Regions from separate parts of the Paenibacillus sp. JT22N15 genome, predicted to be linked through region 1. Evidence: predicted binding sites of a transcription regulator. Region 1 holds the regulator's gene; each other region holds the start of a gene.
The links. Region 1 encodes Rex, which represses fermentation and respiration genes when NADH is low (regulators of the CRP and FNR family bind a similar motif). Its sites were predicted from a motif close to TTGTGAAATATTTCACAA; they were not measured.
Positions count from the first base shown of each region.

Region 1 (8,268 bases):
GCTAAGCATGAAGCTAATATTGCCGATGTGTGCATTACGAATCACTCCATGCTGTTTACAGACATTCAAGCGGATCATCGGCTGCTGCCGACTTACAGCCATTTGATTGTCGATGAAGCACATCATGTGGAGGAAGTAGCCAGCAAGCATTTAGGCATGCAGCTCGGCTATTATTCGATAACGAATGCGATTACGCGGATGTTCAAGGATAGTCGTTCCGGCTTGCTGCCATCGTTGCGCATTCATCTTCAGCAGGAAAGCGATGAGCGGGTTCAAGGCTGGCTTGAAACGATTGACACCATTATCCCGACCTTCACGGAAGTGAAGGAGCATTGGGAGAGGCTGTTTGAAATGCTGTACAGCTTTGTGCAAGCTTCTCCTGACGCGATGGGTGAAAACAATCAATCCGTTTATCGTCTGCGAGGCGATAGCCTGCCGGAAGGCTGGTCCGAAGTGCTCGCCGAAGAGACCAATATTCATACGGAGCTCATTCGCGTGCTGAAGACAGCTGAGAAAATGTCCGAGGAAATTAAAGACCGCATCGATGAGCTGGCCGTACAGGCGCTTGTAACGGATCTGAATGGCGTTTTGCGCGATTTGACGAGAGTTAAGGATGATCTGCGCAGCTTTATGAAAGTCGATCAGACGACTGACGTATTCTGGCTGGAAGCCAACATGACCTACAAGCATCGCTCGCTGCATCTTTATGCGGTGCCGATTGATGTGAGCAGCCAGCTTCAGCAGTATTTATTTGATGTGAAGGACAGCATTATTTTAACGTCAGCCACCCTTTCGGTGCAAAAGTCATTCCAGTTCGCCGAAGAGCAGCTTGGACTTAGCGGCTTTGAAGAGGCGGGCAGATTGCGCACCGTGCAGCTGGCATCGCCGTTTAATTACCGGGAGCAGGCGCTCGTCATTATTCCGCGCAATTTCCCTGTTCTTAAAGGCTCGGCGGGCGAGCCCGCATTTATTTCAATGCTCGTCTCTTCTTTGGCAGATGCAGTGCAGCAGACCAATGGCAGAATGCTGGTGCTGTTCACCTCTTACCGAATGCTCAAGCAGGTATATGACCCGCTTAAAGCGGCGCTCGCGGCCACCAGCATTCAAGTGCTGGGCCAAGGCATCGACAGCGGCAATCGTACGAAGCTGACGCGTCGTTTTTTACAGCAGCCAGAGTCCGTACTGCTTGGTACAAGCAGCTTTTGGGAAGGCGTTGATATTCCAGGCGAAGCCTTGACTTGCCTTGCCATCGTCCGATTGCCGTTCCAACCGCCCAATCATCCGCTGCTGGAAGCGAAGTCGGAATTGCTGCAGCGCCAAAAGCAAAATCCATTTATGAAGCTGTCAATTCCGCAAGCGGTTATTCGCTTCAAGCAGGGATTCGGCAGGCTCGTGCGAACGGCGAAGGATAAAGGCATTGTCATTATTTATGATACGCGAGTGATTGAAACGTATTATGGCAAGCATTTTCTGTATTCCTTGCCTGGCCCGAAAATTGAGCATATGCATATAGAGCAAATTGTACCGAGAATGAAAGAATGGCTTGGTGCCGAGAGGGAGGAGGAGAACGGGTGAAGCAGACGAAAATATCGGAGGCCGTCGTAAGACGCCTCCCCATTTACCTGCAAGTGCTGAACGAGCTGAACAACCGGGAGGTGCAGACCGTTTCGTCCCAGGAGCTTGGCGTCAAGCTGGATTTGAATCCGGCGCAAATCCGCAAGGACTTGGCGTATTTCGGCGATTTTGGCCGTAAGGGCATCGGCTATGATGTGACGTATTTAATTGAAAAAATCCGCCAAATTCTCAAGCTTGATCAGACGATAAATGTCGCCCTTGTCGGAGCTGGTAATTTAGGCCATGCGCTGTGCAATTATAATAAATACTCCAAAGACAATATGAAAATCATCGCGGTGTTTGATGTGCATCCATCTAAAATCGGCTCGCAAATTAATAATTTGACCGTTATGCCGATGGATATGCTGAAACAAACGGTGGAGGAAAACAATATCCGGATCGGCATTATAACCGTTCCCGGATTTGAAGCGCAAAACGTTGCTAATCAATTTATTGACGCCGGCATTGAAGGCTTGCTTAATTTTGCCCCAGCGATATTGAAGGTACCTGAGGAAATTCGCATACATCATGCTGACTTTACGAAAGAGCTGCTAAGTCTGGCCTATTACTTGGAGAGGGAAAGGGATGACGAAAATGAGCCAAATTTGGATTGAAAATGGACGTTTTGTAACGATGGAGGATGGCGAGCATGTGCTGCAAGGGCATATGGTTGTAACCGATGATCGCATTACATATATCGGAGCAGAAGCTCCAACTGGGCTGCAAGCCGATGTGCAAAAGCTGGATGGCAGCAAGCTTGCTTTTATGCCGGGTCTAGTAAACACGCATGGACATGCGGCTATGACTTTGCTGCGCGGCTATTCCGATGATCAAAACCTGCAAGTATGGCTGGAGCAAAAAATGTGGCCGATGGAAGGCAAATACATCGACCTTGATACCCGTGCGGGCAGCGCGCTTGCCGTGGTGGAAATGCTTAAATCCGGTACGACAGCTTTCGTGGATATGTATGACCGCATGGACCAGCTGGCCGAAGTTGTTGAACAGTCCGGCATTCGCGGCTGTCTGACGCGCGGCGTCATCGGCCTTTGCCCGGAGGATGTACAGCAAGCTAAGCTGGCGGAAGCGATTGCTTTCGCACGCGATTGGAACGGCAAGGCCGATGGCCGGATTACGACGATGATTTCGCCGCATGCGCCTTATACATGCCCGCCAGATTATATTGAGAAATTTGTTCAGGCCGCTCATGATTATGATTTGCCACTGCATACGCATATGTCAGAATCGATTGCCGAAGTAGAGCAGAACGTTCGCGATTATGGCGTTCGTCCCGTTCAGCATCTCGACAATTTAGGCTTCTTCTCGCGTCCGGCGCTCGTTGCTCATGCGGTGCATTTGAATGACGAGGAAATTGCGCTGCTGGCTGAACGCAAAGTAGCCGTATCGCATAACCCGGTCAGCAACCTCAAGCTGGCAAGCGGCATTGCCCGCGTGCCTGCTTTGCTTCGCGCAGGTGTAACTGTATCATTAGGCACGGACAGCGCGGCGAGCAACAACAATCTTGATCTATTCAAGGAAATCAATCTTGCGGCTTTGCTGCATAAAGGTGTTTCTGGCGATCCTACGGTTGTGCCAGCCATTGAAGCTTTGCGTATGGGAACGGTATACGGCGCTCGCTCCATTTGGCAGGAGGATTCCATTGGCCGCCTGCGCGTTGGCATGAAGGCTGACTTCATCGCGATCGATATTGAACAGCCGCATTTTTATCCACAGACGGATATTGTGTCCCATTTGGTATATGCCGGCTCTGGCCGCGACGTTAAGCATGTATGGGTGGACGGCCGCCAAGTTGTACGGGATGGCGAATGCACGCTGCTTGATGAGGAGAAAATTCGTCACGATGCTCAGGCGAGCTTCGAGAGGCTGTTGAAGGCATAATGCGGGCGAGAACGAGAAAGCCGTTTTGGACGGTAAAACGGGCTGTCTTTATTTCAGTTATTTTTGTTATCGCATTGCTGACCGTTACGATTGTTTATTACCGAACTGTGCATAAGGATTTATGGGCAGAGGAAGCCCCTATTAAAGCGCATGCTATTGAAGCCGCGCAGTTGACGGAAGTCACCGGGATGACGAAGCAGGTGTGGGATGGCATTTCCTGGGTTGTAAAAGGGAATACGGCTGATGAACAAGACGTTTATGTATTTCTAACGACAGCGGAAGGTCCTGTGCTCACGGTGAAAGCGACCGAGCATATTACTCAAGAGCAGGCGGATACTGCTTTACTGGGCAGCGAGCCGGATGCGGATATTAAAAGAACACAGCCGGGTTTGCTGAACGGCGAGCCGGTATGGGAAATTTTTTATAGCCGTGATGAAGCGATAACGAAATATTATTATGCGTATTATTCGTTCCGCGATGGCGCATTTTTGAAGAAATATAGTTTAGTAGGTGACAAGGCGTCCTAGCTGTAATGGATGCCTTAGCTGTAACAGTTGGAATTGCTGGCTATTATTACACCCCCTTATTCAACAGGCGATGTGATATACTTTCGTGTATCGGAGTGGATATGCGTTTGGTATATCACCGTCATTTTGAGAGGGGGATTTTTACGATGTTCAAACTCAAGATTATGCCGATTTTGCTAACAGCTGCTGCGTCCGCCCTCGTTTTATTTGGAGGCTGGCTTATTTATCATCAGGTTGCATTCGCAGCTCCGCTTGCCAAGGCGGTTGATTCAATAGAAGGCATTGCTTCATCCGAGACACCTATTATGGATACGGACCGTATTACTTTCCCGCTGACGCTTTCAGCTGGAGCGGATTTAAAGCATGTATATGAAACGATAGCGGGGCAAAGCAAATCTGTCATTGGAGGCCGCGACATTCAGCTCGATATTGCGAATACAAGCTCGAACGCCAAGCTGGATCAGCTTTGGTCATCGTCTCTATTCAAAGTGGCTGAAGCGATGGAGCACAAAAACTATTCGACTATTCCTGAGACGTTGAAAGCTTTGGCGGATGAACATTCAGGTGTTCACGCCGTTACCGATATGGATGACACCAATATATACATTACGCTGAAAGATGGTACGGCTACGAAGTATATCGTGCTTCCGCGTGTAGCCGCACAGCTGGAGGTGTCCAGTTATGCGTAAATACGGCATCGAAATGGCAATTGGTTTTATTCCGGTATTGATTGCCTTTCTTTTATTTGTGAATGTGAATTTAATGCCTTTTGTGCTGCTTGTCATTATCGCAGCTGCTGTCGTTTATTTAGCGACCGGCAGAGGAAAGCTTGCACATGCTTCAGGTACGAAGCGGCGGAAGGTATCGGACAGCGTGCCATTCTCCTTTGAGCAAATTGGCGGACAGGAGCGTGCCAAGCAGGAGTTGATCGAGGCGCTCGATTTTCTAGTCCGGCATGAGGAACTGAGCAAGCTCGGCATTCGGCCGTTGAAGGGAATTTTGCTGACGGGACCGCCGGGAACCGGGAAGACGCTAATGGCGAAGGCAGCCGCGCAATATACCGATTCGATTTATTTGGCTGCCTCCGGCAGTGAATTTGTGGAGATGTACGTCGGCGTCGGGGCAGGCCGGATTCGTGACTTATTCAAAGAAGCGCGGACGAAAGCGAAGAAAGCGGGCAAGGAAAGCGCCGTTATTTTTATCGATGAGATCGAGGTTATCGGCGGCAAGCGCGATGGCGGACAGCATCGGGAATATGATCAAACGCTTAATCAGCTGCTTACGGAAATGGACGGCATTCATGCGGATACGGCACCGCGGCTGCTCATTATTGCGGCAACGAACCGTAAGGAAATGCTCGACAGCGCACTGCTGAGGCCCGGACGATTCGACCGCCATATTGGTGTGGAGCTGCCGGACAAAAAAGCACGCTATCAAATATTGAATATCCATGCGGCCAACAAGCCGCTTGCCGATACAGTGGAGCTGGAGAAAGTAGCTGCTGAGTCGTTCGGCTTCTCCGGCGCACAGCTTGAGAGCGTCATGAACGAAGGCGCCATTTATGCGATGCGGGAGCAAAGCGAGGTCATTGAAGAGCAGCATCTGGCTATGGCGATTGACAAGGTCATGATGGGCGAGAAGACGGATCGCGAGGCGACGAAGGAGGAGCGCGAGCGTGTGGCGCTGCATGAGCTCGGCCATGCGATATCAGCAGAGCTGCTCCGCCCGGGCAGCGTATCTCAGGTTGCCTTGTCCCCACGTGGTCAGGCGCTAGGCTATGTGCGTCATAATCCAGAGCAGGACCGTTATTTATATACGAGGGATTTTCTGAATGGGCAAATTATGATTGCGCTTGGTGGGGCGGCGGCTGAGGAAATCTTCTACGGCAATCGCAGCACAGGGTCGCGTGGCGACTTTGATCAGGCGATGAACATTGTTCGTACGCTCGTCGAATCAGGCTTAACGGAGCTCGGCATTATTCATCCCGAAATGATGACGCCTGACGCCTGGGCGAAGATCAATCGCTCCATCCTTGACGATTTAATGGCCAAGACGACTGCGATGCTGGCGACGAAGCGTCAAGTTTTTCTGGACGCGCTTGATGTCCTGATCCGTGAAGAAACGCTCAGCGGCATTGAATTTCGTGAATTGCTTAAGAAGTTGTCACATAGCGCATAATAATTCAGCATGAATAATCCTCAATTTATTACAATTTGAAGGCAGACGACATGTCTGTCTTCTTTTTTTTCAGAAAACCGTTATAATAAACATTGAACATAACTATAAAGAGAATGTTTCTCATTTACATGCTGTAGGGAAACGACAAGGAGAGAATCATGTCTATTAAAAAAGTTGGCGTAGTTGGCGCAGGAACAATGGGCCAGGGTATTGCTGAAATGTTGGCCTCTAATGGGCTGGACGTTCATTTAATCGAGATTTCGGAAGAACGATTGACATATGGCAGGCAAATGATCGAGCTTAGCCTGGACAAACAAATCGAGAAATGGGCTTTGACACAGGCGGAGAAGAAGTTGATTATGAATCGTATTCATATGACTTTGTCTTATGATGCACTGGCCGAATGCGAACTGGTCATTGAGACGGTTACCGAGGACTTGGAAAGCAAGAAGGCTGTCATTAGCCAAATAGACGACATTTGCGGCGCTGATGTTATTTTGGCGAGCAATACGTCGACGCTCAGCTTGACGGAGCTGGCTAGCGCATCTGCACATCCGGAACGGGTGATTGGACTTCATTTCATCTATCCGGTACTCAAAATCGATTTGGTAGAAATTGTTCGTGGTCTTAAAACGAGCGAGGATACCTTTACGAGCACGAAACATTTCGTTGAAGAAATTATTCATAAAAAAGGCGTCATGGTATTTGAATCTCCCGGATTCGTAACATCCCGCCTTATTTGCTTGTTCATAAACGAAGCTCTGCACGTATTGGAGGAAGGCGTTGCTTCTGCGGAAGACATCGACAGCGCGATGCGTATCGGCTATTCCTTCCAGCACGGTCCTTTCGAGATGGCAGACCGCTTCGGTCTCGATTCGGTGCTTGCTGCACTGGACCGCATGTTCCGCGAATATGGCGAGCTCAAATACCGCCCTTCCATCGTCTTGAAAAAAATGGTGCGTGCTGGCCAACTGGGTGCGAAAACTGGCGTTGGCTTTTTCAAATATGACAAGGATGGGGATCGGATCTAATGAAAGTACTCGTTATTAATGCAGGAAGCTCTTCTCTAAAATATCAGCTTTATGACATGCGCAATGAATCGGTGCTGGCAAGCGGCCGAGTTGAACGGATCGGCATGGATTCCTCTATCGTAACGCATGAACCAGCGGACAAGCCGGAAGTGCGCGATGTGAGCGAAATTTTGGACCATGTGACGGCAGTTAAAAAGGTTATCGACATGCTGACTCATCCGGAACATGGCGCAGTTGCGACAATGGATGAAATAGAGGCGGTCGGACACCGCGTTGTGCATGGCGGGGAAGTATTCAACAGCTCCACGCTTGTTACACCTGAGGTTAAGCTTGAAATTCGCCGCTTGTTTGATCTGGCGCCGCTGCATAATCCAGCCCATATGATGGGGATTACGGCGGTTGAGGCGAATATGCCGGGCGTTCCACAGGCTGTTGTATTCGATACAGCGTTCCACCAGTCGATGCCGAACACCTCTTACCTATACCCAATCCCGCAGGTGCTCTACCGTCGCCACAAGGTACGCCGCTACGGCTTCCACGGCACATCGCACCAATATGTGAGCCAGCAAGGTGCAGAGCTGCTTGGAAAGCCGCTGGAGTCGCTTAAAATGGTTACAGCGCATATTGGAAACGGCGCAAGCTGCACGGCGATTTTGGATGGCAAATCGTTTGATACGAGCATGGGCATGACCCCGCTTGAAGGTTTAATGATGGGTACGCGCAGCGGCGATCTTGACCCGGCGATCGTTCCTTTCGTCATGAATAAAGAAGAGCTGACGCTTAGCGAAGTTAATTCCATGCTGAATAAGCATAGCGGCATGCTGGCGATTTCAGGCATCAGCAGCGACATGCGCGAAGTAACGGAAGCGATGGAGGAAGGCGACCGTAATGCGAAGCTTGCTTTTGATATGTACACGTATCGCGTTCGTAAATATATCGGTGCTTATGCAGCTGCGATGAACGGCATTGACGTCCTGCTGTTTACAGCAGGCGTTGGCGAAAACTCTTCGGCGCTTCGCAAA
Region 1 is NZ_JBXENV010000007.1:206,570-214,837, forward strand. Features, by position in the region: gene dinG (ATP-dependent DNA helicase DinG) at 1-1,575, shown strand, start outside; gene AC50X8_RS15850 (redox-sensing transcriptional repressor Rex) at 1,572-2,228, shown strand; gene AC50X8_RS15855 (amidohydrolase) at 2,209-3,510, shown strand; gene AC50X8_RS15860 (hypothetical protein) at 3,510-4,037, shown strand; gene AC50X8_RS15865 (hypothetical protein) at 4,184-4,726, shown strand; gene AC50X8_RS15870 (AAA family ATPase) at 4,719-6,215, shown strand; gene AC50X8_RS15875 (3-hydroxyacyl-CoA dehydrogenase family protein) at 6,374-7,246, shown strand; gene AC50X8_RS15880 (acetate/propionate family kinase) at 7,246-8,268, shown strand, end outside.

Region 2 (8,268 bases), on a different contig from region 1:
CTGCGCACGATACCGTCCACTTGTCCAGCATAGCCGTATATAATGCCCGCCTGCATAGATGTGACCGGATTGCGGCCGATTACGCTTGGCGGCTTCACCAGCTCAATGCGCGGCAGCTTCGCCGCCCGCTGATAAAGCGCCTCTGTCGAGATAGCAATGCCCGGCACAATGGCGCCGCCCAAATAGCTGCCAGCGGCATCAATGTAATCAAACGTCGTTGCGGTGCCAAAGTCGACGACAATAAGCGGGCTGCCATATTTGACGATGCCCGCCACCGAATTCACGATGCGGTCAGCACCGACCTCGCGAGGGTTTTCATACCGGATATTGAGTCCTGTCTTCACGCCTGGGCCGACGATATACGGTTTCTTGCGCAAATACTTCATGCACAGCTGCTCCAGCGTCCGCATCAGCGGCGGAACGACGGATGAAATAATGACGCCTTCCATCTGCTCCAAACGCATGCCGGCAAAATGAAACAAATGATGAAAGTTGATGCCATATTCATCAACTGTAGCGGAACGATTCGTGCTGAGCCTCCAGTGATGGAGCAGCTCCTTGCCTTGATAAATGCCCAGCACTATATTCGTATTGCCGACGTCAATGACGAGAATCAAGACATTGCCCCTCCCTTCTTCGCATTAAGGTCGAGACTAATATCAAGCGATTGAAAGGAGTAGGTAAGGCCTCCTACCGAAATGACATCTACACCGCAAGCGGCTATGCCGTAAATCGTATCAAGCCGCACATTGCCCGAAGCTTCTACAATAACATGTGGCGAGCGCTGCTTGATTTGCTTGACAGCTGCCTTCATCATATCTTGCGGCATATTGTCGAGCATAATAATATCAGCGCCGCATGCAATCGCCTCATCGACCTGCTCCAAAGATTCCGTCTCCACTTCAATCTTCATCGTATGGGGAATGCCTGCTCGCGCTGCTTCCACCGCTTCCCGAATACCGCCTGCGCCCTTAATATGATTATCCTTGATCATAACGGCATCATACAAGCCAAACCGGTGATTCGAGCCGCCGCCTACGCGAACGGCATATTTTTCAAGCAAGCGATGGCCTGGCGTCGTTTTGCGCGTGTCGACCAGCCTAACCGGCAAGCCCTGCAAAGCCGCTACAAATTCGCTTGTCTTCGTCGCAACGCCGGACATCCGCTGCATTAAATTAAGCGCAAGGCGCTCCCCTGTCAGCAGACTATGGATGCTGCCCTCTACTTCCGCGAGCACGGTGCCTTTTTCCACATACTGCCCATCCTCAACCTTCGCCGTGAAGACCAGCGAGCGATCAACGGTTTCAAACACAAGGCGAGCAATCGGAATGCCGGCAATCCGTCCATTTTCCTTTACATGAATAACAGCCTTCGCCTGCGCCCCGCGCGGAATCGTCATAGCGGTCGTTACATCGCCGCTTCCGATATCTTCCGCAAGCCAGCTGCGTATTTGTGCGCGCAGTGCTTCATTATAGCCGTCCAGCGTCGTCTCAAACATTGGTTAACCGCTCCTCTGTCCTCCCGTATACACGGTGCATTACAGTATGCTTGCGCCAAGCCTGATCATTGCGCTCCGGGAAGTCCTCACGGTAATGCGCGCCGCGGCTCTCCTCCCGCTGCAAAGCGGATTCCGCCATCAGCAGGGCGCATGTCAACATATTGGCAAATTCAAATTCTTCCCGCTTGGTCAGCATCGCTTGAAAAATCGGAAGCTGGCGCCGCAGCTCTTCAAGACCCTTCTCCAAACCCTTCGCATCACGCTGCAAGCCTGCGTACCTGACCATAATCTTTTGCAGCTTCAATCTCCGCTCCACAACGGCCTGAATCGGCACGCTGCTGCGCGGTACGCTGCTCTCTATTATAGGCTGAATCTCTGCATGCTCTGCAAGTTTATCAATCGCCTCGACGATTCGCTTGCCGAAAACGACCGCTTCCGACAGCGAATTGCTCGCTAAGCGATTCGCTCCGTGAACGCCTGTCGAGGAAACCTCGCCGCAGGCGAACAGCCTTTTAATATTGGTTTCCCCATCGAGATCGGTTTTAACGCCGCCCATCATATAATGTGCAGCAGGGGCAACCGGAATCCAATCCGTCGTCAGATCCAAACCATAACGCAAGCAGAATTCATAAATATTCGGAAAACGATGCTTCACCATATCCGGCGACTCATGCGTCACATCCAAATAAACGAAGGTTGATTTCGTGGCCTCCATCTCGCTAATAATGGCGCGGGCCACCACGTCACGCGGCGCCAGCTCCAGCTGAGGATGGTAATGCTCCATAAAACGCTCGCCCCGCGTATTGCGAAGTACGGCTCCCTCGCCGCGCACCGCTTCTGAAATCAGGAACCGCGGCGCCCCTGGGTAGCATAGGGAGGTCGGATGGAATTGAACAAACTCTACATCCTGTATATAAGCTCCTGCCCGGTAAGCCATTGCGATCCCATCGCCTGTGGCTACTTCAGGATTCGTCGTGTAACGATAGAGCTGGCCGGCTCCGCCAGAGCATAAAATGGTCGCCTTGCCGCGCACAAGCAGACGCGAGCCGTCGGGCTTTTGCACAACAGCGCCAACACATTCTCCATCATTAGTCACCAAATCGATGACAAAATGGTCGTCCCAAACTTCAATACCCGGCTTAGACAACGCTTTCTCCGATAAGGCTCGTACAATTTCGTAGCCCGTCGCATCCCCATTCGCATGCAAAATACGGCGCTGGCTGTGAGCGCCTTCCTTCGTCAGCGCAAACTCGCCATTTTCCAAATCGAACTGCGTGCCCATTTCAATGAGCTGATTTACACCCTCTGGCCCCTCGTGCACAAGCACATTGACCGCATCCTCCGAGCACAAGCCCGCTCCCGCAATCAACGTGTCATCGCTGTGATAAGCGGGTGAATCATCCTCCGATATGACCGCGGCAATGCCGCCCTGCGCATAGCGGGTGTTGCTGTCCAGCAGCGACTTCTTCGTAATCATCAGCACGGAATGCCGATCACTTGCCCGAAGTGCGGTAAAAAGACCGGCAATGCCGGCCCCAATCACAATAACATCCTTCTCGATTACCGGCAGTTCGTCTAAATTGATGTCTACAAGGTATCTGGGAATCATTTTTCGCGCCTCCAGGCATAGGAGTAGCGCATGCTGCTCCTATTTCACGAGTAACATGCGCTCCAAGGACAAGCGTGCTTGATCCGCCACATGCGGCGGTACATAGATTTGCGGCTGCATCGTTTCGAGGCATTTTACTAGCTTTTTGAGGTTATTAACCTTCATGTTCGGGCAGACCAAATATTTAGATGCAAAAAGGAATGTTTTGTCCGGGCTGTCCAGCCGCAGCTGATAGCCAGTGCCATCCTCCGTGCCGACGATGAACTCCTTGCAATCCGATTCCTTGCAGTATTTAATAATCGCTGTCGTACTGCCGACAAAATCACCCAGCTCCACCACTTCAGGGCGGCACTCAGGATGCACAACAAACTGCGCATTCGGGTGTTTCGCCTTCATTTCCTCTACATCCTTGACCGTCAACATGTCGTGCGTGTTGCAGTAACCTTCCCAGATAATCATATTCTTATCGGTTTTCTGCTGCACGTAATGCCCAAGGTTTTTGTCCGGTACCCAAATGACGTCTTGGCCTTCCACGGAGTTTACAACGTTAACCGCATTTGCCGATGTACAACAAATGTCAGTCTCTGCCTTAATTTCGGCAGATGAGTTAATATACGTAACGACGGTCGCATTCGGATGCTGGGCTTTCAGCTTGCGAAGACCATCGACATTGACCATATCCGCCATCGGGCAGCCTGCACGCTCGTCCGGAATAATAACCGTTTTGTTCGGTGCCAAAATTTTTGCGCTCTCGCCCATAAAATGCACGCCGCAAAATACGATAACATCCGCGTCCGTCTGCGCCGCTTTTTGTGCTAGCAAAAAAGAATCTCCACGGAAATCTGCAACCTCTTGAATTTCATCACGCTGATAATAATGAGCAAGAATGATGGCGTTGCGCTCTTTCTTCAATTGCATTAGCCGTTCCCGCAGTTCGCGGTTCTGCTCCGCCTTGCGTTCAAGTGCCAGTGCTTCCACAGTTAATCCTCTCCTCTTATGAGGGAAGGGCAAGCTGATTGCCCATTCCAGATATGGCTACTTCCGACTTTGTGAATTGATGCACAAACCTAAAAAGTCGTTCGCCTTTCATTTGACCTTTACGGTAAATTCATTTGATAAGGTTTAATTTACTCCAGGCAGATCATGCTGTCAATGCGTTTATGACAAAAGTGTGAATTCCCATTAAAAATAGCGCCTGCCGCAGCTGAACTTTCCATCATTGGCGACTATTGTGTATAAATGCAGCATTTACGCACATAGTTATCAACAAGTTATCCACAATCGTGGATTTTCTGTGACTAACCTTGCGCAAATAATCAGAATACAAAAAACTTCCCTTGGATTGATCACGACATACGTGAAATCCATGGGAAGTTTGGAGATCTTTGATTCTATTAGCGTTTTGCCGGATCGTATGGTTCGCCAAGCGAGCCTGGAGCAGAAGAACGTCCTACTGCACCTACGAGTACAACCAACGTCAATACGTATGGCAGCATATAGAAAAACTCGGTCGGAATTTGCTGCGACCAATCGAACAGTTGGGCAAAGTTGCGAATCGCTTGCGCGAAGCCGAAGAAAATAGCAGCTCCCGCAACGCCAAGCGGATTCCATTTTCCGAAAATTACAGCCGCGATAGCGATAAAGCCTTGGCCCGAAATGGTATTATGGGCAAAGTTGCTCGTCGTTGTTAACGTAATGGTCGCACCGCCAAGACCTGCAAGTGCGCCGCTAAGCAGCACGCCGATATAACGGTATTTTGTTACGCTGATCCCCACTGTGTCGGCCGAGCTCGGGTATTCTCCGACTGCGCGAAGGCGCAAGCCGAAGTGCGTTTTGTACAGTACAATATAGCTGATAATGACAAGCAAAATAACAACATATGTCGTCGGATAAGCTTTAAAGAACGCCTCTCCAAAAAACGGAATATCTGATAAATAAGGGATTTCCCATTTGTTGAATACATGAGTCAGCGTTGTTGTCTGTCCCGAACCTTCATACAAGCTCTTCGTCAAATAAATCGCGATGCCCGCTGCCAAAATATTAATAACGACACCGACTATCGTCTGATCCGCCTTAAATGTAATGGTAGATACCGCATGTAGAAGGGCAAATATCACCCCATATATAGCTGCCCCCACTAAGCCTATCCACGGAGCAGATTCCTCATAACCAGCTTGTATCGCATAGTCGGTAATGACTGCTGCCGCGAACGCGCCTGACACCATCAGGCCTTCGAGACCGATATTAATAACGCCAGATCGCTCAGAAAAGAGACCACCGAGACCGGTAAAAATAAGCGCCGTAGAAAATACAAGCGTAACGTTAATAAGCTGACCCAATATTTCCAGTGCATTCATATTAGATCGCCTCCTTACGCTTGTCTGCACGTCGTCCAAGGAATGGTTTTATGAAAAACTTTACTATGCCATGCGAAGCAATAAAGAAGATGATCGAACCAATAACGATTCGAACGAGCTCTGGCGGTACGCCCGCTCCAAAGCTCATACCCGCAGAGCCATAGCTGAGACCACCGAACAGTATAGCACCGAACAATACGCCAATTGGCGTATTGCCGCCAAGCAAAGCAACCGCGATACCATCAAAGCCATAGCCCCAAGGCGCTGCTAGAATCGTCTGATAGCCAAATACGCCCAGCGTCTCAAACACGCCTGCCAGCCCCGCAAACAAGCCGCTAATAAACATCGACTTTACAATGGTGCGATTGACATTGATCCCTGCATACAGCGCTGCGTCAGGGCTTTGACCCACTGCTCTGAGCTCATAGCCCTGCTTCGTTCTCCACAGAATAATATAAAATACACCAATACCGAGCAAGGCAATGACCGTGCCCCAATGCATACGGGCATGATCCATCGCATCGGACAACCAGCCAATCGATACCAGTGCAGATTCTTGGATTGGATCTGATTTTTGCTGCCCTTTTGCCACAAAAAATGCGCGAATAATGTAATTGGACAAATAAAGCGCGACCCAGTTCAACATGATGGAAGAAATAACTTCGTTAACGCCGCGAACAGCCTTCAAATAGCCGGTCAAGGCCGCCCATAAGCCTCCGCACAGCGCTCCGACAATAATAGCAAGCGGAGCATGTAGAAACCACGGTAGGTCAAGCGTAATCCCTATGACGGTTGCACCAGTCATACCCATCATGAACTGGCCTTCTACCCCGATATTAAACAGGCCCGTACGGAAAGCGAAAGCAACCGCTGTACCTGTGAATATCAGCGGGGTAATTGCACGAATAGCCTCGCCCATATCGTAAGGACTGCCAAATAGCTTTTTGATCAGCGATTGGTAAGCCAGTATAGGATCGAACCCGCCTGCCAGCATGGCTATCGCCCCGCATAACAGACCCAAAATGATAGCCACCAAGGGGACGAGGAAAGATGTTTTATTGAATGTTTTTCCAGCAATTCCTTTGACTTTATCCATGGTTGCTATCTCCCACCTTTGCTCGGCTGATTCGCCGCCGAATTGCCTGCCATCATTAGACCCAGCTGTTGATCATCACGCTGATCAGCATCGGCATAGCCCATTATTTTACCTTCATACATAACCGCAATGCGGTCAGACAACGCGTACAGCTCATCCAGCTCGAACGATACAAGCAAAATCGCTTTACCTGCATCCCGCGCTTCAATCAGCCGCTTATGCACATATTCAATCGCACCTATATCCAAGCCACGAGTCGGCTGCACAGCTATGAGCAATGATGGGTTTTTCCAGAGCTCACGGGCTATAATAGCCTTCTGCTGGTTGCCGCCCGACAAGGAGCGGGCCTTCGCCCCAATACCTGACGAACGTACATCAAACTCCGTTACTAATTGATTCGCAAGCAAGTCTATTGCTTTATAATCGATAAAGCCGTTTTTGCCGAACTGCGGATCAAAATACGTATCCAGCACCATGTTTTCGCTGAGCGTGAAATCTAGTACCATACCATGCTTGTGACGATCCTCTGGAATGTGGCTTACGCCTGCAACGGACAACTGGCGCGGCGTTTTATTGATCATTTCCTTACCCTGAAGCTTTACAGATCCGCCTGATGCTTTACGCATTCCTGTAATGGCCTGTACGAGTTCACTTTGTCCATTTCCATCAACACCAGCAATACCCAAAATTTCGCCCGCACGGATATCAAAGGCTACTCCGTTCAGAACAAGTTTTTTCTCTTCGCCCTTCATCGTAAGATTGTCGACGGAAACGATAAGCTCTCCAGGCTCTTTCTTAGTCTTTATAGCCTGGAAATTAACATCGCGGCCTACCATAAGTTCAGCAAGCTGCTGCTCATTCGTTTCTTTGGTCGTGACGGTACGCACAACCTTGCCACGACGAATAACCGTAACGGAATCTGCAAGTGCCATAACCTCTTTGAGCTTATGCGTAATCAAAATAATGGACTTGCCTTCGGCAGCCAAATTGCGCAAAATGCCAATCAGCTCTTCGATTTCCTGTACGGTCAGCACCGCTGTCGGTTCATCGAAGATCAAAATTTCGGCCCCGCGGTACAAAGTTTTCAAAATTTCCACACGCTGCTGCATGCCCACCGTAATATCTTTAATCCGCACCTGCGGATCTACTTTCAATGCATAACGCTCCGAGATGGAACGGACTTTGTCATTTGCTTGCTTATAATTGACGAATGTGCCAAACTTGCGCGGCTCATTGCCAAGCACAATATTTTCAGCCACCGTAAATGGCTGTACGAGCTTAAAGTGCTGATGCACCATGCCAATTCCGAGTTCAATCGCCTTACCTGCACCTTCAATAACTGTTTTATTGCCGTTAACCCAAATTTCTCCTTCATCCGGCTGATAAAGCCCGAACAAAATGTTCATCAATGTGGACTTGCCTGCACCATTCTCGCCCAGCAATGCATGGATTTCGCCTTTCTTGAGCTCAAAATCAATCGAATCATTGGCTACAAGACCGGGAAAGCGTTTCGTAATCCCCTTAAGTGTGACAGCCGCTGCACTTTGTTTCATCCAGTTATCCTCCCCGGTTTGTTAGCTCCCAATCTCAAAAAAGGACAAGACCAGCTCATAGCAGGTCTTGTCGGCTGTACATAATAAACAAACGACATCTAAATAGATTGATTGAAAATTATTTAATATCAGCTGGAACTACAAGCGATCCGCTA
Region 2 is NZ_JBXENV010000019.1:84,039-92,306, reverse strand. Features, by position in the region: gene AC50X8_RS28795 (type III pantothenate kinase) at 1-617, opposite strand, end outside; gene nadC (carboxylating nicotinate-nucleotide diphosphorylase) at 614-1,498, opposite strand; gene nadB (L-aspartate oxidase) at 1,491-3,107, opposite strand; gene nadA (quinolinate synthase NadA) at 3,147-4,085, opposite strand; gene AC50X8_RS28775 (ABC transporter permease) at 4,502-5,464, opposite strand; gene AC50X8_RS28770 (ABC transporter permease) at 5,466-6,560, opposite strand; gene AC50X8_RS28765 (ABC transporter ATP-binding protein) at 6,566-8,113, opposite strand; gene AC50X8_RS28760 (BMP family lipoprotein) at 8,232-8,268, opposite strand, start outside.
Region 2: the regulator Rex is predicted to act here: its motif matches at 4,155-4,172, upstream of nadA (quinolinate synthase NadA).

Region 3 (8,268 bases), on a different contig from region 1:
TCGGTCAGCTGCACGGCGATCCGGTCTACCCGCTCGTCATTGTTGCCGTACATCGGATATTCGCCCTGAATGTCAAAATCGACAACGATGCCATTTTCATTGCGAATCGGTATAACAACCGCATGCTTGATCGCACTCAAGCTGTCCGCCACAACAGACAAGCCCGCAATGCCGCATGCCATTGTACGCAAAATTTCGCGGTCATGCAGCGCCATTTCCAGCCGCTCATACGCATATTTGTCATGCATGTAATGGATAATGTTCAGCGTGTTCATGTAGAGACCAGCCAGCCATTCCAGCATGGCGTCGTATTTGCCCATTACCTCTTTATAATCGAGGCGCAAATCGCTCGTGATTGGAGCAAATGCCGGCCCAACCTGCGCACCAGAAACCTCATCCACGCCGCCATTGATAGCATAGAGCAGCGCCTTTGCCAAATTCGCCCGCGCTCCGAAAAATTGCATCTGCTTGCCGATTCGCATCGCAGAGACGCAGCAGGCAATGCCATAATCATCGCCGAACTGCGGGCGCATAATGTCATCATTTTCATATTGAATCGAGCTCGTTTCTATCGACACCTTGGCGCAATATTTTTTGAACGCTTCCGGCAGGCTTGCTGACCACAGTACGGTCAAATTCGGCTCCGGTGCCGGCCCTAAATTATATAGGGTATGAAGAATACGGAAGGAGCTGCGCGTCACCCTAGTCTGGCCATTGACCGCCATGCCGCCAATCGACTCTGTCACCCAGGTAGGGTCACCGCTGAACAGCTCATTATAGTCTGGCGTCCGCAAAAACTTCACGATCCGCAGCTTCATGACAAAATGATCCATCAGCTCCTGTGCCTGCTCCTCCGTCAGCCTTCCTTCCAGCCGATCGCGCTCGATATAAATATCGAGAAAGCTGGAGACGCGCCCAAGGCTCATCGCCGCGCCATTCTGCTCCTTAATCGCCCCCAGATAAGCAAAGTACAGCCATTGGAACGCTTCCTTCGCCGTAGCTGCCGGACGGGAGATGTTGCAGCCGTAGGCAAGGCTCATCTGCTTAAGCTCCTGCAGCGAGCGGATTTGCTCGGAAATTTCCTCCCGGTCGCGAATCGTATCCTCCGTCATCGTGCCTGTTTCCAGCAGCAGCAGCTCCTGCTTCTTCCCGGCGATGAGACGATCGGCCCCATATAAGGCTACCCGGCGGTAATCGCCAATGATTCTGCCGCGTCCGTAAGCATCCGGCAGCCCTGTAATAATGCCCGCTTTGCGCGCTGCCCGCATCTCTGATGTATAGGCGTCGAATACGCCTTGGTTATGGGTTTTGCGAACCTCGGTAAACATTTTGACCATTTCGCCAGGAAGCTCGAAGCCGTAGGCCTCGCAAGCATCTACGACCATTTTGATGCCGCCGAATGGCTGAATGGAACGCTTCAATGGCGCGTCGGTTTGCAGCCCGACAATCTGCTCCTTCTTCTGGTCAATGTAGCCGGGCGCATGGGCGGTAATGCTGGAAACCGTATGCAGGTCAATATCCAGCACACCGCCGTTCGCCCGCTCCTGCTTGACGAGCTGCTGGATTTTTTGCCAAAGCTCGCCAGTAGCCTCGGTGGCTCCCGCCAAAAATTCCTCATTGCCAGTATAAGGCTGAATGTTATGATCCAGAAAATCCTTTACATCAATGCGTTCCTGCCACTTGCCTGCTGCAAAGCCCCGCCAAGCGCCCGCAGATTCTGCCACTTTAATGCGATCGGTTTGATTGACAGCCATCTTCTTCGCCTCCCATATCCTTTATAGCTTCAGTATAAAACCGGGTTCTTTTTTAAAATGTGAATATTATCACAATCTATAAAATAAATAATGATTTTCCAGCCGGATATGCTCCAGCAGCTTCGCTTCCAGCTGCTTCAGCCTCGTGTACGTATAAGCGAAAGCCTCACACGCATCATCCGGCAGCACATAATGCGCCGAAGCCAGCCTAAGATGCAGCAGCATATTGCCGATACGCCTATGGTCGCCTTCAAGCTTCTCGACCATTTGCTTCGCCTGCCTGAACGCGGTAGCGGAATGGCGCCGCTCATATTTCAGAATGAGCGGGAAAAAGCATTCCTCCTCGTCGATCAAATGCTGCTCCAGCAAAACCTTTAAAGCATGAAAGCGCTGCTGCAGCTCAATCAGCTGGCGGTGCTCGCTGCCATGAACGCTCGTAATAAGCGTGGTCAGTTCATGCAGCAGCGGCAGCTCGGCTCTGAGAAACAGATGATAGCCGAACATAAGCTGGCGCACCATCCCGGCAATGGACTGCTTGCTCCAATCTTCCGGTTTCAGCTTCTCCGGCTGAATGCCGACGTCCTGCCTCTCCTTCTGCTCCAAAAGCGCATGCAATAGATGGTTGCCGCTGCAGCAAGCACATTCGCCAAAACCCTTCTTGCCTTGACCGCCTTCCTTGTTAACCGTTGCCGTATTCAATAGATAAACCTCCTTTATTCGCTTAAAATACGAGCTTCTATCGTTCCAGTGCCAGCTGGCCCGCTTGCTCCAGCGTTAGCCCCAGTTGTACATCCTCGCCTTCTACCTTCAAAGGATAAGTTGGCACCATGCCAGTATCAGGCGCCTGCACCTGCCCGGTATCCAGTGCGATCTTCCAATCGTATAGCGGGTCCAGTACAAAATGTCCCGATACCATGCCTTCCGCGAGTGGGCCTCCCCTGCGATGAGGACTGCGATTGTCCAGGGCATACAAGGTACCGTCCGTTGTACGAAACACAACAATTTCCTTCTCGTTCAAGCGGATGACCCGCCCCATCCGTTCGCGAAAATCTTCAAGCGTGCCGATTTTAATATAGGTCAAATCGTTGTTTACCTGTGCAGTCATTTGGCTGCTCCTCTCCTATTTCAATTGAATGGCTTCGAACAGATAGCTGCTTTCTCCCTGCTCCTCTAGCGCTGCGCTCCACGGCTCCTGAAGCTCGGCTAGCAGGGCTAAAATATCCTGATACAGCTCGCGGCGGCGGTCCATATTGTCAACGACTTCTGCTTTAATCGCCTCAATGCCCAAACGCTCCACCCACTCCGAGGTGCGCTCCAAATAGTTCGCCGTCAACCGATAATATTGGGTAAAAGCGCCCACCATCTGCACAAGCTCTTCATCCGTTTTCACTTTGCACAGCAGTTCGGCGATGCGCGGCTTGATTCCGCCATTGCCGCCAACGAACATTTCCCAGCCGCCGTCATTGCCGACGATGCCGATATCTTTCGTACACGACTCCGCGCAGTTGCGCGGACAGCCGTTCACGGCCATTTTGAACTTGGCGGGCATATCGATCCGCTCGAACGTTTTTTCCAGCCGAATGCCCATGCCGATCGAATCCTGCGTACCGAAGCGGCAAAATTGCTGGCCGACGCAGGTTTTCACTGTGCGCAGCGCCTTCGCATACGCATAGCCCGAAGGCATATCCAGCTCTTTCCATACGAGCGGCAAATCCTCTTTCGCGACCCCAATTAAATCAAGCCGCTGGCCTCCGGTCACTTTGACCATTTTCACCTCATATTTCACGGCCACATCGGCAATTTTCTTCAAATCCTCCGGCGTCGTCACGCCGCCGTACATTCGCGGCACGACGGTGTAGGTGCCATCCTTCTGAATGTTGGCGTTCATCCGCTCATTGACGAAGCGCGAATCCTTCTCGTCCTCATGCTCTTGCGGCCACAGCATGCCCAAATAATAATTGACCGCTGGACGGCATTTCGAGCAGCCCTCCGAATGATGCCACTCTAGTACATGCATGACCTCTTTCACAGTCGTCAAATGCTTCTCTTTTATCGCAGCTACGATCTCATCGCGGCTCAGGTCGGTGCAGCCACAAATGCCAGTCTTGGTTTTCTGCCCAGCATATTCGTCTCCTAGCACATATTGCAGCAAATGGCTAACCGTCGGCACACAGCCGCCGCACGAACGCCCAGCCCCAGTGCATGCCTTAACCTCATCAACCGTGGTGAGCGAGTTGTCCTTAATCGCCTTTACGATGCTCCCCTTCGATACGCCGTTGCAGCCGCATACGATTTCATCGTCGGCCATTTGCGCTACGCGATCAGCGGCTGACAGCGCAGTGCCGGCCGTTCCCATCAGCTCCGCATAAATAGCGTCCGTCATCGCCGCACCTTCGCGCACCCACTGCTGAATTCGGCTCGAATCGCTGACATCGCCATAAAGCACACCGCCAACGATTGTATCGCCCTTAAGCAGCAGCTTCTTATATTGCTGTTTCCAGTCATCCTGCTTGCGAATAACCGTCAGCTCTGGCTGATCCAAGAATACGCCAGTCGAAAATACATCTACGCCCGAAATTTTCAGCTTCGTCGACAATTGCGTCCCCTCGTAAGGCTTCGTTTGCACGCCGCATAGCTGCTTCGCGAGTACGGCCCCCTGCTCAAACAGCGGGGCAACCAAGCCATAGCAAATGCCGCGGTGCTCGGCGCATTCGCCAACAGCGTACACGCCTTCCGCCGACGTTTGCATGTAATCATCGACAACGATGCCTCGCTTCACTTCAATGCCGCTCGCGCTAGCTAAAGCCGTATTAGGCCGTATGCCCGCTGCCATGACGATAAAATCCGATTCCAGCTTCGTTCCATCGCTGAAGGTCAGCCCCTCAACTCGCTCGCCGCCATAAATTTCCGCCGTCTGCTTTTCCATGAGAAAATGCAGTCCCTGCCGCTCCAGCTCCGCCTTCAGCATCGCCGAAGCGCTCGGGTCAAGCTGGCGCTCCATTAAATCCGCCATCAAATGGATGACCGTCACATTCATGCCCAAATTGAGCAAGCCCTTGGCAGCCTCCAATCCAAGCAGCCCGCCGCCAATAACGGCCGCATTGCGATATTGCTTCGCTGTCTCCAGCATGACGCTGCAATCCGCCATGTCGCGGAAGCCTACGACGCCCTGCTTCTGATGCCCAGGAACGGGCAGTATAATGGGATTCGAGCCTGTTGCTATAATTAGACGGTCATAGGCTGCGAACAGCCCATTGTCCGCAAAAACGATTTTTTGCTGCGTATCAATAGATGTTATGGTTGTTCCCGTATGCAGCGTAATCTGATGCTCCTCATACCAGGCCCAGCTGTTTAAAATAATATCGTCCATCGTTTTGCTGCCTTCCAAAACATAAGAAAGCATGATCCGGTTATAGTTTGGATGCGGCTCGCTGCCGAATACCGTGATGTCATATTGCTCCGGGGACAGCTTGAGTATATGCTCCAGCGTGTTTATCCCCGCCATCCCATTGCCAATCAGCACAAGCTTCTGCCGTATGATTCCCATTGCAAACGCCTCCCTGTACAGCTTTCATCGTACTCACCAACAGTATAAACAACAATGCTCGGGAGTTATGTGATATTTTTCACAAAAAAGCGATTATAATAAAAATAGCCCCTTGCCGCCATTGTCTATAGCGTAAGGGGCTAGCCTATGTTTTCATGCGCCTTCAAGTTGGCCGACTTGCCGCCGAATGCATGCTTACAGACGGATTAATGCGCCGCGCTCATCAGCCGAGCGAAGCTCTGCTTCAATAATTTCCAGCGTTCCTACAGCGCTTTCCGGCATACAGACGGATACGGGCGTACCTGCGTTTACCGATTCAAGGAAATATTTGATTTGGCGGTAATAGCCCATGTCCGGCGATAGATCAGCTACAAAGCCCGGCTCGTTGTTGGGATTCACTTTAACCTGTCCGTTCTCAAACAGCAGATTGCCGCCTTCAAAATTGACGCGATACGTCATCGCAAAGCCGAAATCGCCTTCGAGCGTCCAGTCTGCTTGCGCATTCAGCACTTTGCCGTCCGGGTAGACGTAATTTGTTGATACCGTATCGTAGCCGCTGCCTGGAATGACGTTGCGAGCGAGCGTCGAGACTTGCTCCGGCTTGCCAAACAGCCAGTGGATCATGTCGGTATCATGGATATGCATATCCAGTACAGCCCCGCCGCTCTTGCTGCCGTCAAGGAACCAGCCTTTAGGGGCGGCAGAGCCTCTGAAGAAATAACCGCCCGTTACCGCGCCAAAACGGTTATCGTCCACGACGGATTTCAAATATTCATAGGCTGGCCAGAAGCGCAAGCATTGGCCGATCATTAGCGTTTTGCCTGTGCGCTCAGCTGCTTGCACCATTTTCCAGCCATCAGCGGAATTTCCAGCTACCGGCTTCTCGCAGAGCACATGCAGCCCCTTTTCCAGCAGCCTGCAGGTCAGCTCAGCATGCAAATAAGTCGGCAGCGTAATGTCGATGATGTCGAGTTCCTCGTTTTCGAGCATTTTCTCAATGCTGTCATACAGGTTGTACGGCGATAGATCATAAACCTCTTGGCCCGTCGCCATATTGCCGGAAGCTTTGCCATTTTTCAATTCCTCGATCATCAGATCGCAAATCGCTGCCAGTTTTACTTGCGCGCCCTCTTCTGTAAGACGAACATAGTTGTCGAAATGCATGCGTCCCATAAAACCGAATCCGATAAGACCTACTTTTAACATCGTGAATCCCCCTTATCAAATAAAAGCTTTTGGCGAATTAAGTTAGCCGTTTCCGCGGCCCAAAATCGCATCCATCGCTTTGGAAGTATTGAAAATAATTTGCTCCGCATGATGCGTGTACGGCGGAATCATTTCGGCCGTGACGTAATTGTCATAGCCGATCGCCTGCAGCGCCTCCATGACAGCTGGATAGTTTACATCGCCTGCAAGCAGATCGACAAAGCCATGGAGTCCGCCCGCTTGGCGACGGTAATCCTTGAAATGAACCTTCTTGATCCGGTTGCCCAAAATGCGTACCCACTGCTCTGGATAACCATTTTGCACGACGTTTCCGACATCGAAATAAGAGCCTACGAAGCTTGAGCCGAATGAATCGATAAATCCGCGCAGCTCAAGCGGCGACAATAGAAATTTATTCCAAACATTTTCAATGCCAATCGATACGTTCGCGCTTTCGGCAAAAGGAACGAGCTTCGCAATCGACTCTTGGGCACGGTTATACGCATATTCGTAATCCGTTACTTCGCTGCCGGGAATAAAATCAACGCCAACCGCGCCAGGGATGACCAAAATCGTATCGACGCCAAGCGCCGCCGCAAGCTCCAGCTGTTTTTTGCATACATCTATCGCTTTGCTTTGCGTCTCCGGGTTCGCGCTCGTCATCGCATAATCCCAATACAGCCCCGTTGCTAGGCCCGCGATTTCCAGCTCCGCTTCCTCTAGACGCGCCTTAATGTCGCGAATTTCCTGATCCGTTGCCGCGAGGCTCAGCTCGCCTGAGCCGTTAAGCGACAGCTCGATACCGTCGAAGCCGGCTTTTTTCGCCGTTTGGATGCAGCTGGCGATGGTGGTATTGCTGTTGAATGACCAAATATTAATCCCTTTTTTCATTTGAGAAACCTCCTGTTAAATAAATTTAGATTAAAAGCTGGGTGAACAAGGATCGGCGCTGCGTAAAAGATTTGGTTTTCGATCGTTATTGCCTACGAACGCTCCGCTTCTCAAATCCAAACCTTCTACTCCGCTTGCCTTGTTCACCCACCTTTTCAAGAAATTTTAATTAAAAATGAGCCTACCGAAATGCTGCGGCAGATGGAAATTTACTGCTCGCGTAGGTCGCCATGCTTGATACTCGCGTATACCCTGAACATCTTGATCAATGCGGTATAGATTGATCCGCATCGATAAACCAGGGGCGAATGGACGCTTGAAATTGGAGGCTGGAATATCAATGTAATACAATAAGCTGCCTTGACCGTCTGAATGTACGGACGTCTGGAGGCGGGAAAATTGCCATTTTAGATCAGAGGAGCTGATGCCGCCTGAGCCGTCATTTTCGATGATGGCATCAAATACGACGTTATGAGGGCTAACCTCCAGCTCCATATAACGCCGGCCCTCCCCCTCCTCGTCAATAAACACCTCGACTACATCCTGCTCATAAAGCGGCTCATCCCGCTGCGTAAAATCTGAAACGATATGCGAATCCTTGCATGCGAAACGGATATGCAATTGCTCCGAACTCCAGCCTATCCTTACCTCTGTCCGCTCCCGTGGCGGCGCGCCCGTTACTGTATCTACCAGCTCCAACGCCTCACAACGTCCCCAATCCAGCGAGGCGGATGAAGCGCCAGACACAGCGGGCTCAAGCCGCTTGCAAATGTAGCTGCCGCCAATGGCAGCTATAGCGGAATCCATCAGCTTCATGCTCCTTTTTTAGCAAAATCCGTTATGTTGAAACCCTTTAGCAAACATGTGATA
Region 3 is NZ_JBXENV010000008.1:21,930-30,197, reverse strand. Features, by position in the region: gene pflB (formate C-acetyltransferase) at 1-1,754, opposite strand, end outside; gene AC50X8_RS16775 (hemerythrin domain-containing protein) at 1,824-2,453, opposite strand; gene nirD (nitrite reductase small subunit NirD) at 2,491-2,859, opposite strand; gene nirB (nitrite reductase large subunit NirB) at 2,875-5,301, opposite strand; gene AC50X8_RS16760 (Gfo/Idh/MocA family protein) at 5,497-6,507, opposite strand; gene AC50X8_RS16755 (sugar phosphate isomerase/epimerase family protein) at 6,550-7,398, opposite strand; gene AC50X8_RS16750 (carbohydrate-binding family 9-like protein) at 7,564-8,205, opposite strand.
Region 3: the regulator Rex is predicted to act here: its motif matches at 5,369-5,386, upstream of nirB (nitrite reductase large subunit NirB).